2 linked regions of the Methylobacterium mesophilicum SR1.6/6 genome follow. The protein of the gene in region 2 interacts with the protein of the main gene of each other region in a pairwise test. Links are inferred from orthologs where the notes say so. Each region holds a gene or a part of one and is shown on either strand. Other genes may lie near its edges. The genes, in order: gyrA and gyrB.

Region 1 (6,674 bases), 1.9 Mb from region 2 along the record:
GCTCCTCGGCGGAGAACAGCGGCGCCTTGCCGGGATGGACGCCGATGGCGATCACGAGGCGGTCCACCAGCCGGCAGGCTTGGCGGATCACGTCGAGATGGCCGTTCGTGACCGGATCGAACGAGCCGGCGTAGAGGGCAGTGCGGGTCATTAGGGCCCGACCTAGAGCATTTTCGCGCCGGACGGAACCGGGCGGCGCCTCAGGCCTCCTCGCCGCCCTCGGGGCCGGCCTCGGCGCCCTCGTCCTCGCCCTCGATGTGCTCCACCGAGACGACCTTCTCGTCCTTGGCGGTGTTGAACACCGTAACGCCCTGCGAGGCGCGACCGACGATGCGGATGTCGTCCACCGGCACGCGGATCAGCTGGCCGCCGTCGGTGACCAGCATGATCTGGTCCGAGGCCTCGACGGGGAAAGACGCCACGAGGCTGCCGTTGCGGGCGTTGACCCGCATCGCCGTGATGCCCTTCCCGCCGCGTCCCGAGGTCCGATACTCGAACGACGAGGAGCGCTTGCCGAAGCCCCGCTCCGACAGGGTCAGCACGTACTGCTCGGCGCCCCCCATCTCGTTGTAGCGGTCGAGCGAGATGGCCGCCGCCTCGGCGCCGTCCTCGGCCTCCGCGTCGCCGTTCTCCTCCGCCTCGCCGGTCACGGCGCGGCGCATCTTCAGGTAGCCGGCCCGCTCTTCCGCGGTAGCGTCGAAGGCGTTCAGGATGGTCATCGAGATGACCCGGTCGTCCTTGGCCAGCAGGATGCCGCGGACGCCGGTCGAGTCGCGGCCCTTGAACACGCGCACGTCCTCGACGGGGAAGCGGATGCACTGACCCAGAGCGGTGGTCAGCAGCACGTTCTGGTCCGGTCGGCAGATCTCGACGTGGACGATGTGGTCGCCCGGGTCGAGCTTCATGGCGATCTTGCCGTTGCGGTTCACCGTGGTGAAGTCCGACAGCTTGTTGCGCCGGACGTTGCCGCGCGCGGTCGCGAACATGACGTCGAGCGTCTCCCAGGACGCTTCGTCCTCGGGAAGCGGCATGATCGTGGTGATGCGCTCGGAGGTGTCCTGCAACTGCAGGATATTCACCAGCGCCTTGCCGCGGGCGTTCGGGGCGGCCATCGGCAGGCGCCAGACCTTCTCCTTGTAGGCCTGGCCCTGGCTAGAGAAGAACAGCACCGGCGTGTGGGTGTTGGCCACGAACAGGCGGGTGACGAAATCCTCGTCGCGGGTCGCCATGCCGGAGCGGCCCTTCCCGCCCCGGCGCTGGGCCCGGTAGGTCGAGAGCGGCACGCGCTTGACGTAGCCGGCGTGCGACACGGTCACCACCATGTCCTCGCGGGCGATCAGGTCCTCGTCCTCGACGCTGCCGTCGAAGTCGACGATCTCGGTCCGGCGCGGGGTGGCGAACTGCTCGCGGACTTCGGCGAGCTCGCCCTTGACGATCCCCTGGATGCGGGCGCGCGAGCGCAGGATGTCGAGGTAGTCGGCGATCTCGTCGGCCAGCGTCTTCAGCTCGTCGCCGACCTCGTCGCGGCCGAGCGCCGTGAGGCGCTGCAGGCGCAGGTCGAGGATGGCGCGGGCCTGGGTCTCGGACAGGCGGTAGGTCCCGTCCTCGGCGACGCGGTGGCGCGGGTCGTCCACGAGCGCGATCAGCGGCGCGATGTCGTGGGCCGGCCAGTCGCGGGCCATCAGGGCCTCGCGGGCCGTGTTCGGGTCCGGCGAGGTCCGGATCAGCCGGATGACTTCGTCGATGTTGGCGACCGCGATGGCGAGGCCGCACAAGACGTGGGCGCGCTCGCGGGCCTTGCCGAGCAGGAACTTGGTCCGCCGGGAGACGACCTCCTCGCGGAAGTCGACGAAGGCCTGGAGCAGGTCCTTCAGGTTCATCAGCTCGGGGCGGCCGCCGTTCAGCGCCACCATGTTGCAGCCGAAGGAGCTCTGCAGCGGCGTGAACCGGTAGAGCTGGTTCAGCACCACGTCGGCCATGGCGTCGCGCTTGATCTCGACGACGATACGCATGCCCGTCCGGTCGGATTCGTCGCGCAGGTCGGAGATGCCCTCGACGCGCTTCTCCTTCACCAGCTCGGCGATCTTCTCGACGAGCGTCGCCTTGTTCACCTGGTAGGGGATCTCGGTGAAGATCAGCGCCTCGCGCTCCTTGCGCAGCTCCTCGACATGCGACTTGGCGCGCATGATCACCGAGCCGCGGCCGGTGGCGTAGGCCTGCCGCGTGCCGGCGCGGCCCAGGATCATGCCGCCGGTCGGGAAGTCCGGCCCGGGCACGATCTCGGTGAGCTGCTCGATGGTCAGCCCCGGCTCGTCGATCAGGGCCACGCAGGCGTCGATCAGCTCGCCGAGATTGTGCGGCGGGATGTTGGTCGCCATGCCGACCGCGATGCCGCCGGCGCCGTTGACCAGCAGGTTCGGGAAGCGGGCGGGGAGGACGGTCGGCTCCTCGCGCGACTCGTCGTAGTTCGGTCCGAAATCGACGGTGTTCTTGTCGATGTCGGTGAGCAGCGCGGTCGCGGGCTTGGCCAGCCGCGATTCGGTGTAGCGCATGGCGGCCGGCGGATCGCCGTCCACCGAGCCGAAATTGCCCTGCCCGTCGATGAGCATCAGGCGCATGGAGAAGTCCTGCGCCATCCGCACCAGGGCGTCATAGATCGATTGGTCGCCGTGCGGGTGGTAGAGACCGATCACGTCGCCGACGATGCGCGCCGACTTGACGTATTTCCGCTCGGGCAGGTGCCCGGATTCGAAGGCGGAGTAGAGGATGCGCCGGTGCACCGGCTTGAGCCCGTCGCGCGCGTCGGGAAGCGCCCGGCTCACGATCACGCTCATGGCGTAATCGAGGTAGGAGCGGCGCATCTCGTCGGTGATGGAGACGGGGCGGATGTCGCTGGCGGGCGGGGCGGCGCCAGTCGGATCGTTCTCGGCCAAGTCGATTTCCGTTCTGAAGCCCGAAAGGGCGATGCTCGCGGCCCGAGCGCGGCGCGCGATGCGCCGGACCGGCCTTGCGGAAGAGCAGTGATATCAGACGGTTAAATAAGGTTTTCCGAGGCCGCCCGCAAGGTCGCCGACAGGGGCGCGTCCCGGCCCGCTCGGGGGTCGGGACGCAGGTCGGTTCGCTCAGTAGAACGTCAGATGGCGGTGGCCCACGGCGCGGCCGCGGAACGCGTGGTGTCGGTAGCCGTGATGCCGGTAGCCGTAGTGGCGACGGAAACCGTAGTGGCGGTGCCAATGGTGCCGGCGCCAATGGTGGCGACGGTGCCAATGATGTCGATGATGCCAGTGGCGCCGCCAGTGATGGCGCCGGTGCCAGTGGCGGCGGTAGTGCCAGCGGGCCTGCTGCACCGCGGGGGCGGGTGCCGCAGCGTCGGCGGTCGCCGGGACCGGAAGGGGCGCCGCGCGCGCGGGCACGCTCGCCAGCCCGCCGAGCAGGGCGGCGAGGAGGACCAGGATTGGCCAGGGTCGCATCGTTTCTCTCCCGTGTGAGCACCCGTCCGAGTCCAGCGGATCCGGGCCGGCACGAGGCTCGCACCGTCGCCTGAAACGGCCAAGGTCGGCAAACGGTTCGATCCGGTGTGACTGCGCAGCCGCACGACCCTTGCACGGGGTTAAGAAACGCCCAGTTTGCAAAAGACGCATCCGGGCCGTCCCCTGCCCGGCCTTCGACGAGCCGCGCAAGATCTCCATGGCGTTCGCGTTCCTCGACTCCGTCCGAACTCTCCTGCCCCGCCGCTTCCGGGACCGCCGCCCGCGGGTCGCGGTGGTGCGGCTCTCCGGGACCATCGGGGCGGTCTCGCCGCTCCGCCCGGGCCTCTCGATCGGCGGCGTCGCGGGCAGCCTGGAGCGGGCCTTCGGCATGCCCGGGGCCAAGGCGGTGGCGATCGTCATCAACTCCCCCGGCGGCTCGCCCGCACAGTCGCACCTGATCCACCGGCGCATCCGGGCGCTGGCCGACGAGAAGAGCCTGCCGGTGATCGCCTTCGTGGAGGATGTGGCGGCGTCCGGCGGCTACATGATCGCGTGCGCGGCCGACGAGATCGTCGCCGATCCGACGTCGATCGTCGGCTCCATCGGCGTGGTCTCGGCCGGGTTCGGCTTTCACGGCCTGCTGGAAAAGCTCGGCGTCGAGCGTCGCGTCCACACGCAGGGCGAGGCGAAGTCGATGCTCGACCCGTTCCGCCCCGAGGATCCCGCCGACGTGGAGCGCCTGAAGCGCATCCAGGCCGACGTGCAGGACCTGTTCACCGGCCTCGTCACCGCTCGCCGCCCCGGCCTGTCGAAGGCCGAGAACCTGTTCACCGGCGCGGTCTGGACCGGGCGGCAGGCGCTGGCGCTCGGCCTCGTCGATGCGCTCGGCGACGTGCGCACCGCAACGCGCGCGCGCTTCGGCGAGAAGGTCGACCTCCGGCTCGTGGCCGAGGCCCGGGGCGGATTGCTCTCCCGCCTGCTGCGCCGGGGAGGCGCTCCGGGCGGGATCGAGGCCGGGATCGGGCTCGCCGAGGGCGCGGTCGCGGCCGTCGAGGAGCGCGCGGCCTTCGCCCGCTACGGGCTGTAGGACGAGGGTCGCGGGCGCGACCCTCCGGTAGCCCGCTACCGCCCCGCACGCCGGGCCGAGACGCGCGCCAGGGCGGCGAGGTCCTTCTCGCCGTCGCCGTGGCTGATCGCCTCGATCAGGCCGTCGCGCAGGACGCTGGCGAAGGGCATCGGCACACCCGCACCCTCCGCGGCTTGGAGGGCGAGCCGCACGTCCTTGGCGCCGAGCTTGAGGATGAAGCCCGGGGGCTCGTAGCGGTTCTGGGCGATCGACGCGCCGTAGCCCTTGTAGACCGGCGAGGCGAACAGGGTGTTGGTCATCAGGTCCAGGAAGTCGGCGCCCGCGACTTCGTGGCCCTCCGTGAGGGCGCAGGCTTCCGCCATGGCCTCGATGGCGGAGATCAGCATGAAGTTGCCGGCGAGCTTGACGGCGTTCGCCCGCACCGGATCCTCGCCGAAGCGCCAGGTCTTGGCGCCCATGGCGTCGAGCAGCGGTCCCGCGCGGTCGATGTAATCGGCGGCGCCCGCCGCCACGATGTTGAGCTTGCCGGCCTCCGCCACGTCCGGCCGCCCGAAGACCGGCGCCGAGATGTAGGGCACGCCCGCCCGCGCGTGCACGGCGGCGAGCTGCTTGGCGAGCGCCACCGAGACCGTGCTCATGCCGATGTGCAGGCCGGGCCGCTCCGGCCGGTCGAGCAGGCCGCCCGCCACGATCACGGCTTCGAGCGCCGCGTCGTCGGCCAGCATGGTGATGACGGCCTCCCCGGCGAAAGCCTCGGCGGCGCTGCCCACCGGGGTGACCCCTTCGATGCCCTTCGCGGCCTCCGGCGAGCGGTTCCAGGCGCGGACCCGGTGTCCGGCCCGCGCGAGGCTGGCCGCCATGCCGCGGCCCATCCGCCCCATTCCGATGATTCCGACGTCCATGCCGTGCTCCTCGCGGCTGATCTGCCGTCCGCCAACCTGGGCGACCCCGGCCGGCGGTCAACGGGTCCGCGCGCGGATTTGCGTCGATCGCGGCGCGTGGCAAGCTTGCCCCATGCTGCACAACCGCATCACCGACATTCCCGGCCTGCGTGTCGGTCACGCCAGCGACATTTCGGTCGCGAGCGGCGTCACCGCGATCCTGTTCGACGCCCCTGTCGTGGCCTCGGTCGACGTGCGGGGCGGCGGGCCGGGTACCCGCGAGACCGACCTGCTCGACCCCGAGCGCACCGTGGAGCGGATCGACGCCCTCGTCCTGTCCGGCGGCTCCGCCTTCGGGCTCGACGCGGCCGCCGGCGTGACCGCGTGGCTCGCCGAGGCCGGGCGCGGCTTCCCGGTCGGCGGCATGCGCGTCCCGATCGTGCCCGGCGCGATCCTGTTCGATCTCCTGAACGGCGGCGACAAGGAATGGGGCCGCTACCCGCCCTACCGTGAACTCGGCTTCGCGGCCGCCGGCGCGGCCGCGGAGGATTTCGCCCTGGGCTCGGTGGGAGCCGGGACCGGCGCCCGCACGGGCCGGCTCAAGGGTGGGATCGGCTCGGCGTCGGCCCGCGTGGCGGGGACGGGTTTTCGGGTCGGGGCGCTCGTGGCGGTGAACGCCTTCGGCAACGCGACCATCGGGGACGGGCCGCATTTCTGGGCCGCGCCCTTCGAGGAGGGCGCGGAGTTCGGCGGCCTGGGCTCGCCGGCCCGGCTGACGCCGGAGGCCCTCACCTTCCCGGGCCGGGCGCTGCCGGGCGCCGCCACGACGCTCGCCGTCGTGGCGACCGACGCGGCACTGACCAAGGCGCAGTGCCGGCGCCTCGCGGTGGCGGCCCAGGACGGCCTCGCCCGGGCCCTCGTGCCGGCCCACACGCCGCTGGACGGGGATCTGGTCTTCGCGGCGGCCACCAGCGCCGTGCCGCTCTCCGACCCGGTGGTTGAGATGGCACGGCTGGGCGATGCCGCCGCGCGGGTGCTGGCCAGGGCGGTCGCGCGAGGCGTGTTTTCCGCCACGAGCCTGCCCGGCCATGCGGGCGCGCCGCCGCTGTCCTGGACCGGCCTGCCGCCGGCTTGGTGCGATCTGTTCGGCGTCTGATCCACGCCGCCGAATCGGACCCGCGCGGAACGAAGTGCCGGGAGAGGGGTTTCCGGCCGCGGCCGAAGGCCGTGTCGTGG
Region 2 (6,529 bases):
GAAGGATGAATGCCATGCCATGGCCCCGCACGCGTTGGACGACTTCACATGTGTCGTAGATCAACCGTCGGTCAGCGTGACTGCCGCAACCGGGCACGTTGGCCTCCAACTTCTCCAGTAGTCGGACGGCCGACGCCCGGTCGACGAAGCGCCCCGACGTTCCGCTGATCGCGCTCAAGAGCCCGTCTTCCAACAAGGGCGCAACCTTGTTGGGCCTGATGCCCAGTAATCGGCTCGCAGTTCCGTGAGAAAGGGCTTCGCCATTGCGGCGAAGGTTCGCGAGCGTCTTACCTGATCCGGTTGCCTTTAGTCGGCGCTCGATCTCGTGACGATCCACGAACGTGAACGTCTTGTCGTTTTGGACGAAACGTATGCCAACGAGCGACCCATCACGAGCCATACGAGCCAGAGTTCTCCGGTCGATCCCAAGCGCTTTAGCCGCCTGAGGGAGCGACATCCAACGGTCGGAGGACCCTTCGCCCGCCAGGGCCTGTCGCAGGGCAGGCGCGCGACCATCTCCCGTGATGTCCAAGAAGTTCTGGAACTCCTTTGCGAAGATGAACCTGGCTTCGGAGGGCAAGAGGAACTCACCGTTCCAGGTTTTAGCTCGGAGTAGGAACGTGATCTCGGGATCCCGCGCCGCCCCGCCCGTCGTCGAGCCGTCCGCGAGAACTCTTTGTGACCTGATGAAGTCGTGAAAGCCCGTCGGCCAGTTAGACAACAGCCGGGCCGCTTTGATCGCGGCTTCCGCGATGTCGGACGAGTCAGCGCTTCCGCGATACGTCTCGCGCATGCGTCTGAAGCCGAGCCGGCTTGCCATGGTCACGATGTCCTGGGGCGACAACTCGCCGAACACGCTGGTGAGGGCCGGAAGGCGCGAAAGCGTTTCGGAACCGAGTGCTTGACCCAGCAGGAGGGCAAGCTCTACTTCCTCCTCGCCGGCCCTTTGGATCTCCGAGCTGGAATAACGGCCACCGCAGTTGGGATTAGGACAAAGGTCGACGTGTCGACGCCTCCATGTGATCGGCGAGCCGCAGCGCGGACACACGTTCACGAGCCTACACTCATGGTCCGGGCAGCAGGTCCATATGCGTAGACCCCAAGCCGCTTGGACGAAGCCTTTCTCAGCCAAGCAGACGGGGCAGACCTTCGGCTTTCGTGCGTCGAACAGGGCTACCGAGATGTCCATCCCCGGTATTTCCGCCCACCGCCAACCAGCGGTATCCAACCGTGGCACGAGCGTCTGCAGGTCATGCACCGCCACCTGTGTCATCAGGCGCAGACGCTCTATGACGCCCTCACGCGAGAGAAGGTCCGGGGCTCTCATGCCCGCCGAACGTAAGATCCATTCAGAAAATTCGTAGCCGTTGATCTGGGTCAGCCGCAGCACCCAGCCTAGAAAGCCCTCGCCCTTTTCCGGCGATGTTCGAACGACCAGACGCGGATGGTAGCCCTGTATCGATGCGTACCTTCGTCTGGTCATGAGATTTTGCTATCAGCGGCGAGACACCCGAACATCATGCAGCGGGGAGCCCTGCGACTGCCAGCGTAGTTGAAGCATGCCAGCTGACGTCGCCGACCCATGGGCTGCGCCCCAATATCGGGTTTTGAAGAGCGAGAGGGCCCATCGCACACGGTTACTACGCAAAATATGGAGTGATTCCAGTATCTTAACCTAGCCCTTCGTTTTTCGAGAAGTAGTCAGAAAACCGCGCATTATTTCCTGACACTCTCGCAGTTTCGGACCGACAGACCACTGTCGTCCGCGCTACACGTCCAGATTCGCGACGCTGAGCGCGTTCTCCTGGATAAACTCCCGCCGCGGCTCGACGACGTCGCCCATCAGCTTGACGAAGAGATCGTCGGCGTCGGTGACGTCCTTGACCTTCACCTGCAGCAGCGAACGCACGTCCCGGTCGAGGGTGGTCTCCCACAACTGCTGGGCGGTCATCTCGCCGAGGCCCTTGTAACGCTGGAGCTGCAGGCCCTTGCGGCCGAAAGCCATGACCGCCTCGAACAGGGCGACCGGGCCGTGCAGCACCGTCTCGTCGGCCTTCCGCATCAGCGTCGCGGGCTCGCCGTAGATCTCCCGGAACGCGTCGGCCCGTTCGGCGAGGCGGCGGGCCTCTTGCGACGTGATGAGCCCGGCATCGAGCGTCGCCACCTGGCGCACGCCACGCAGTGTCCGGCTCAGGCGATAGCCGCCCTCGAAGGCCTCGCCTGACCAGCCCTGTTCGATCTCGTCCGCGATGGCATCGAGCCGGCGGGCTGTCATGTCGGCGAGAACCTCCGCCTCACCTGGGCGGGAGGCGGCTTCGGGATCGAACGCTCCGGCCAGGACCGCCTGCTCGACGACGGTGCGGTCGTAGCGGGTGTGCAGACCCTGCAGGATGCTCCGGAAGGTGCGAGCCTCCTCGACAAGGCTCTTGAGTTGCGGCCCGGTGAACTCGGCGCCCGTTGAGAGGCGCAGAACTGCGCCCTCCGTGCCCTGGTCGATGAGGTAATCCTCGAGAGCGCGCTCGTCCTTGAGGTAGATCGCCCGGCGGCCCCGCTCGGCCTTGTAGAGAGGCGGCTGCGCGATGAAGAGGTGGCCGCGCTCGATCAATTCCGGCATTTGGCGGAAGAAGAAGGTCAGCAGCAACGTCCGGATGTGCGACCCATCCACGTCCGCGTCGGTCATGATGATGATGCGGTGGTACCGCAGCTTCTCGGGATTGAAGCCTTCCCGGTCCGTCGACGAACGACCGATCCCGGCGCCCAGTGCCGTGATCAGCGTGCCGATCTCGGCCGAGGACAGCATCCGGTCTGCGCGCACACGTTCGACGTTGAGGATTTTGCCGCGCAGCGGCAGCACCGCCTGGAACGTCCGGTCGCGGCCCTGCTTGGCCGAGCCGCCGGCGGAATCACCCTCCACCAGAAGGATCTCGCACTTGCTCGGGTCGCGCTCCTGGCAGTCGGCGAGCTTGCCGGGCAGCGAGGCGATGTCGAGCGCGCCCTTGCGGGTCACGGTCTCGCGGGCCTTGCGGGCCGCCTCGCGGGCCGAAGCGGCGAGCACCACTTTGCCCATGACGGAACGGGCCTGCGAGGGATTCTCCTCAAGCCACGTGGAGAGACCCTCGTTGAGGACGTTCTCCACCGCCGGCCGCACCTCGGACGAGACGAGCTTGTCCTTGGTCTGCGAGGAGAATTTCGGGTCCGGCACCTGCACGGAGATCACCGCGGTCAGCCCCTCGCGACAATCCTCGCCCGTGAGCGAGACCTTCTCCTTCTTGGAGATGCCCGAGGAGTCTGCGTAGCCGGTGATCTGCCGGGTCAGGGCGGCGCGGAAGCCCGCCATGTGCGTGCCGCCGTCGCGCTGCGGGATGTTGTTGGTGAACGGCAGGACCGTCTCGTTGAACGAGTCGTTCCACCAGAAAGCCACCTCGACGCGAATGCCGTCGCGCTCCGACCGGACGACCACCGGGCTCACCATGCCGTCGATCGGCTTGCGCGAGCGATCGAGGTAGCGGACGAAGGCCTCGATCCCGCCCTCGTAGTAGAGTTCCTCGCGCTTTTTCTCGGCGTGGCGCGCGTCGGTCAGGACGATGCGCACACCCGAATTCAGGAAGGCGAGTTCGCGCAGGCGCTTCTCCAGCGTCGCGTAGTCGAACTCGATCATCGTGAAGGTGTCGGTGGAGGGCAGGAAGGTCACTTCCGTGCCGCGCCGGCCGCTGCCGGGCCCGACGATGGTGAGGGGCGCCACGGCGTCGCCGTGGCGGAACTCCATGGCGTGCTCCGTGTCATTGCGCCAGATGCGCAGGCGCAGCCACGACGACAGAGCGTTCACCACCGACACGCCGACGCCGTGGAGGCCGCCGGAGACCTTGTAGGAGTTCTGGTCGAATTTTCCGCCCGCGTGCAGCTGGGTCATGATGACCTCGGCCGCCGAGACGCCCTCCTCTTTGTGGATGTCCACCGGGATGCCGCGACCGTTGTCGGTGACGGTGCAGGAGCCGTCGGTGTTGAGGGTCACCGTCACGAGATCGGCGTGGCCGGCCAGGGCCTCGTCGATGGCGTTGTCCACGACCTCGTACACCATGTGGTGGAGGCCGGAGCCGTCGTCCGTATCGCCGATATACATGCCGGGCCGCTTCCGGACGGCGTCGAGGCCCTTCAGTACGCGGATCGATTCCGCGCCGTAGTCGGCGTGCTCGCTCTGGGGGGTATCGGACATGAACTTCCTCGGGCAGACGGGTCTGTACGCGACGGAGGGACTCGCGCCGTCGGGCGCCCACGCCTGCGCTCTCGCTTGGTCCGCCTGATATAGGGGTTCCGCGTTGAGAATGCACGATTTTACGGGCTCGCGCCCGGCCCGAGCCTCGCTTTTCTGCAGCGGCCGGCTTAACGCCGCGTTAGTCCTGGATCCCGCCCGCGCTGGCCGCATCCAGCCGAGCGATCGCGTCCGCCGGGAGCATCAGCCGCGCCGCGCCGAGCAGCTCGTCGAGCTGGGCCACCGAGGTGGCGCTGGCGATGGGGGCGGTGATGCCCGGGCGGGCGATGATCCAGGCGAGCGCCACCTGCGCGGGGCTCGCGCCCGCGGCCGCGGCGACAGAATCCAGCACGTCGAGCAGCGCGAGGCCGCGCGGGGTGATGTATTTGGCGACGCGGTTCTCCCTGGGCCGGCCCGCAGCGTCCTCCGTCGACCGGTACTTGCCGGTCAGGAAGCCCGCGGCGAGCGAGAAGTAGCCGATCACGCCGAGCTCCTCGGCCCGGCACAGCGGCGCCAACTCGGTCTCGAAGCCGCGCTCAGCGAGGCTGTAGTCGGGCTGAAGACACGCGTAGCGCGGGAGACCGGCCGAGGTTGATACCTCGAGCGCCTCAGCCAGCCGCGCCGCGCTGTAGTTCGACGCGCCGATGAACCGGACCTTCCCGGCAGCAATCAGCCGCTCGTGGGCCCGCAGGGTCTCTTCCAGCGGAACCTCGGGGTCGTCGAGGTGCGACTGGTACAGATCGATCCTGTCGGTCTGCAGCCTCCGCAGCGAAGCCTCGCAGGCCCGCTCGATATGCCGCGCCGACAGGCCCTTTCCAGCCTCGCCCAGGTCCATGCCGACCTTGGTGGCGAGCACGATCTTCTCGCGTGCGCCCGGCCTGGCCGCGAACCAGCGGCCGATGACCGCCTCGGACTCGCCTCCGGCGTGCCCTGGGGCCCAGCGCGAGTACACGTCGGCGGTGTCGATAAAATCGAAGCCGCGCTCAATGAACCGGTCGAGGATCGCGAAGGAGGTGGCTTCGTCGGCGGTCCAGCCGAAGACGTTGCCGCCGAGGCAGAAGGGCGCGACCGTGAGATCGGAGCGGCCGACGCGGCGCTTGTCCATGGGGCAATCCTTTCGGGGCGTGTGGCGGAACGAAGGGTGCCATCCCCGTCCCGAAGACTTGGTCCCGGATCGCCCGACACGGGGTTCCGGGCTTCAAGATGCGCGGCATTCCGTGCGTGCGGCACGCACGAGGGTCAGCCTGCGGGGCTCAATCCTGCAGGAAGGGGTTCGACACGCGCTCCTCGCCGAGCGTGCCGATCGGGCCGTGGCCCGGGATGAAGGCGATGTCGTCGCCGAGCGGCAGGACCTTCTCCTTGATGGCCCGGATCAGCTGATCGTGGTTACCGCCCGGCAGGTCGGTGCGGCCGACCGAACCCTTGAACACCACGTCGCCCACCAGCGCGAACCGCGCGTCACGGCTCACGAAGACCACGCTGCCGGGCGAGTGCCCCGGGCAGTGGAGGATGTCGAAGCCAAGCCCCCCCACCGTTACGGCATCGCCCTCGTCGAGCCAGCGGTCGGGTGTCACCGGACGGGCTTCGCCGAGGCCGTAATTCGCCGCCGTCTCCGGAAGAGAGTCGAGGAGGAACTTGTCGGCCTGGTGCGGCCCCTCGATCGGCACGCCGAGGCGTTCCCGCAATTCGTCGGCGCCCGCGGCGTGGTCGACATGGCCGTGAGTCAGCAGGATCTTCTCCACCTGGACGCCCTGCTCGCGGATCGCGGCCTCGATCCGGTCGAGGTCTCCGCCCGGATCGACCACGGCGCCGACCTTGGTGGCATCGTCCCAGATCAGGGTGCAGTTCTGCTGGAAGGGCGTGACCGGGATGATCCCGGCGCGGGGCGTTCCTGGCATAGCTTACTCGGTGTGGCGGGCGCCCGGCAGGCGCGGATCCCCCTCGTTTAGCGCGATCGGCGGCACTGCACACCCGTGGCGGTGGCGTTCACGCGGGGCGGCGCTTCAGGAGCGCGTCCAGGCCGCCGATGCGGAACCAGTGGTAGCCGTAGCCCTCCACGAACAGGCAGTGTGTCCCGTCGTCTCCGGCCTCGCTGTGCGCGCCGGTGAGGAGATCGACCAGCATATCGCCCTCCGGCGCGGGAAGGCCCGTGTCGAGGGCGACCTCCACCGGCTCGGGCGCCAGGTTGTGAAGGCAAAGCACCGCGTTGCCGCGCCACTCGTAGCGCAGCGCCAGGACCGACGGCCGGCCCGTGTCCAACGCCACGACGTCGCCCCAGCC

The links.
Region 1: the proteins of gyrB (region 2) and gyrA interact in binary tests that used the Escherichia coli proteins (3 or more experiments, as listed by UniProt). The link is inferred for Methylobacterium mesophilicum SR1.6/6 from one-to-one orthologs.

What each region holds. Positions count from the first base shown.
Region 1 is NZ_CP043538.1:4,865,465-4,872,138, reverse strand. Bases 1-3,238 are described here. They hold gyrA (DNA gyrase subunit A), read right to left. Parts: upstream 2,934-3,238; coding sequence 201-2,933; downstream 1-200. Other genes in these bases: MMSR116_RS23115 (hypothetical protein), read right to left, coding at 3,123-3,238; coaD (pantetheine-phosphate adenylyltransferase), read right to left, coding at 1-151. Outside these bases: more of MMSR116_RS23115, read right to left, coding at 3,239-3,470; MMSR116_RS23110 (S49 family peptidase), read left to right, coding at 3,688-4,557; MMSR116_RS23105 (NAD(P)-dependent oxidoreductase), read right to left, coding at 4,593-5,480; MMSR116_RS23100 (P1 family peptidase), read left to right, coding at 5,572-6,594. UniProt on the Escherichia coli protein: A type II topoisomerase that negatively supercoils closed circular double-stranded (ds) DNA in an ATP-dependent manner to maintain chromosomes in an underwound state.
Region 2 is NZ_CP043538.1:2,945,876-2,952,404, reverse strand. The notes cover bases 1,492-4,584. They hold gyrB (DNA topoisomerase (ATP-hydrolyzing) subunit B), read right to left. Parts: upstream 4,214-4,584; coding sequence 1,769-4,213; downstream 1,492-1,768. Other genes in these bases: MMSR116_RS14020 (aldo/keto reductase), read right to left, coding at 4,392-4,584. Also shown: MMSR116_RS14030 (TniQ family protein), read right to left, coding at 1-1,483; more of MMSR116_RS14020, read right to left, coding at 4,585-5,354; MMSR116_RS14015 (MBL fold metallo-hydrolase), read right to left, coding at 5,503-6,147; MMSR116_RS14010 (alpha-amylase family protein), read right to left, coding at 6,236-6,529. UniProt on the Escherichia coli protein: DNA gyrase negatively supercoils closed circular double-stranded DNA in an ATP-dependent manner to maintain chromosomes in an underwound state.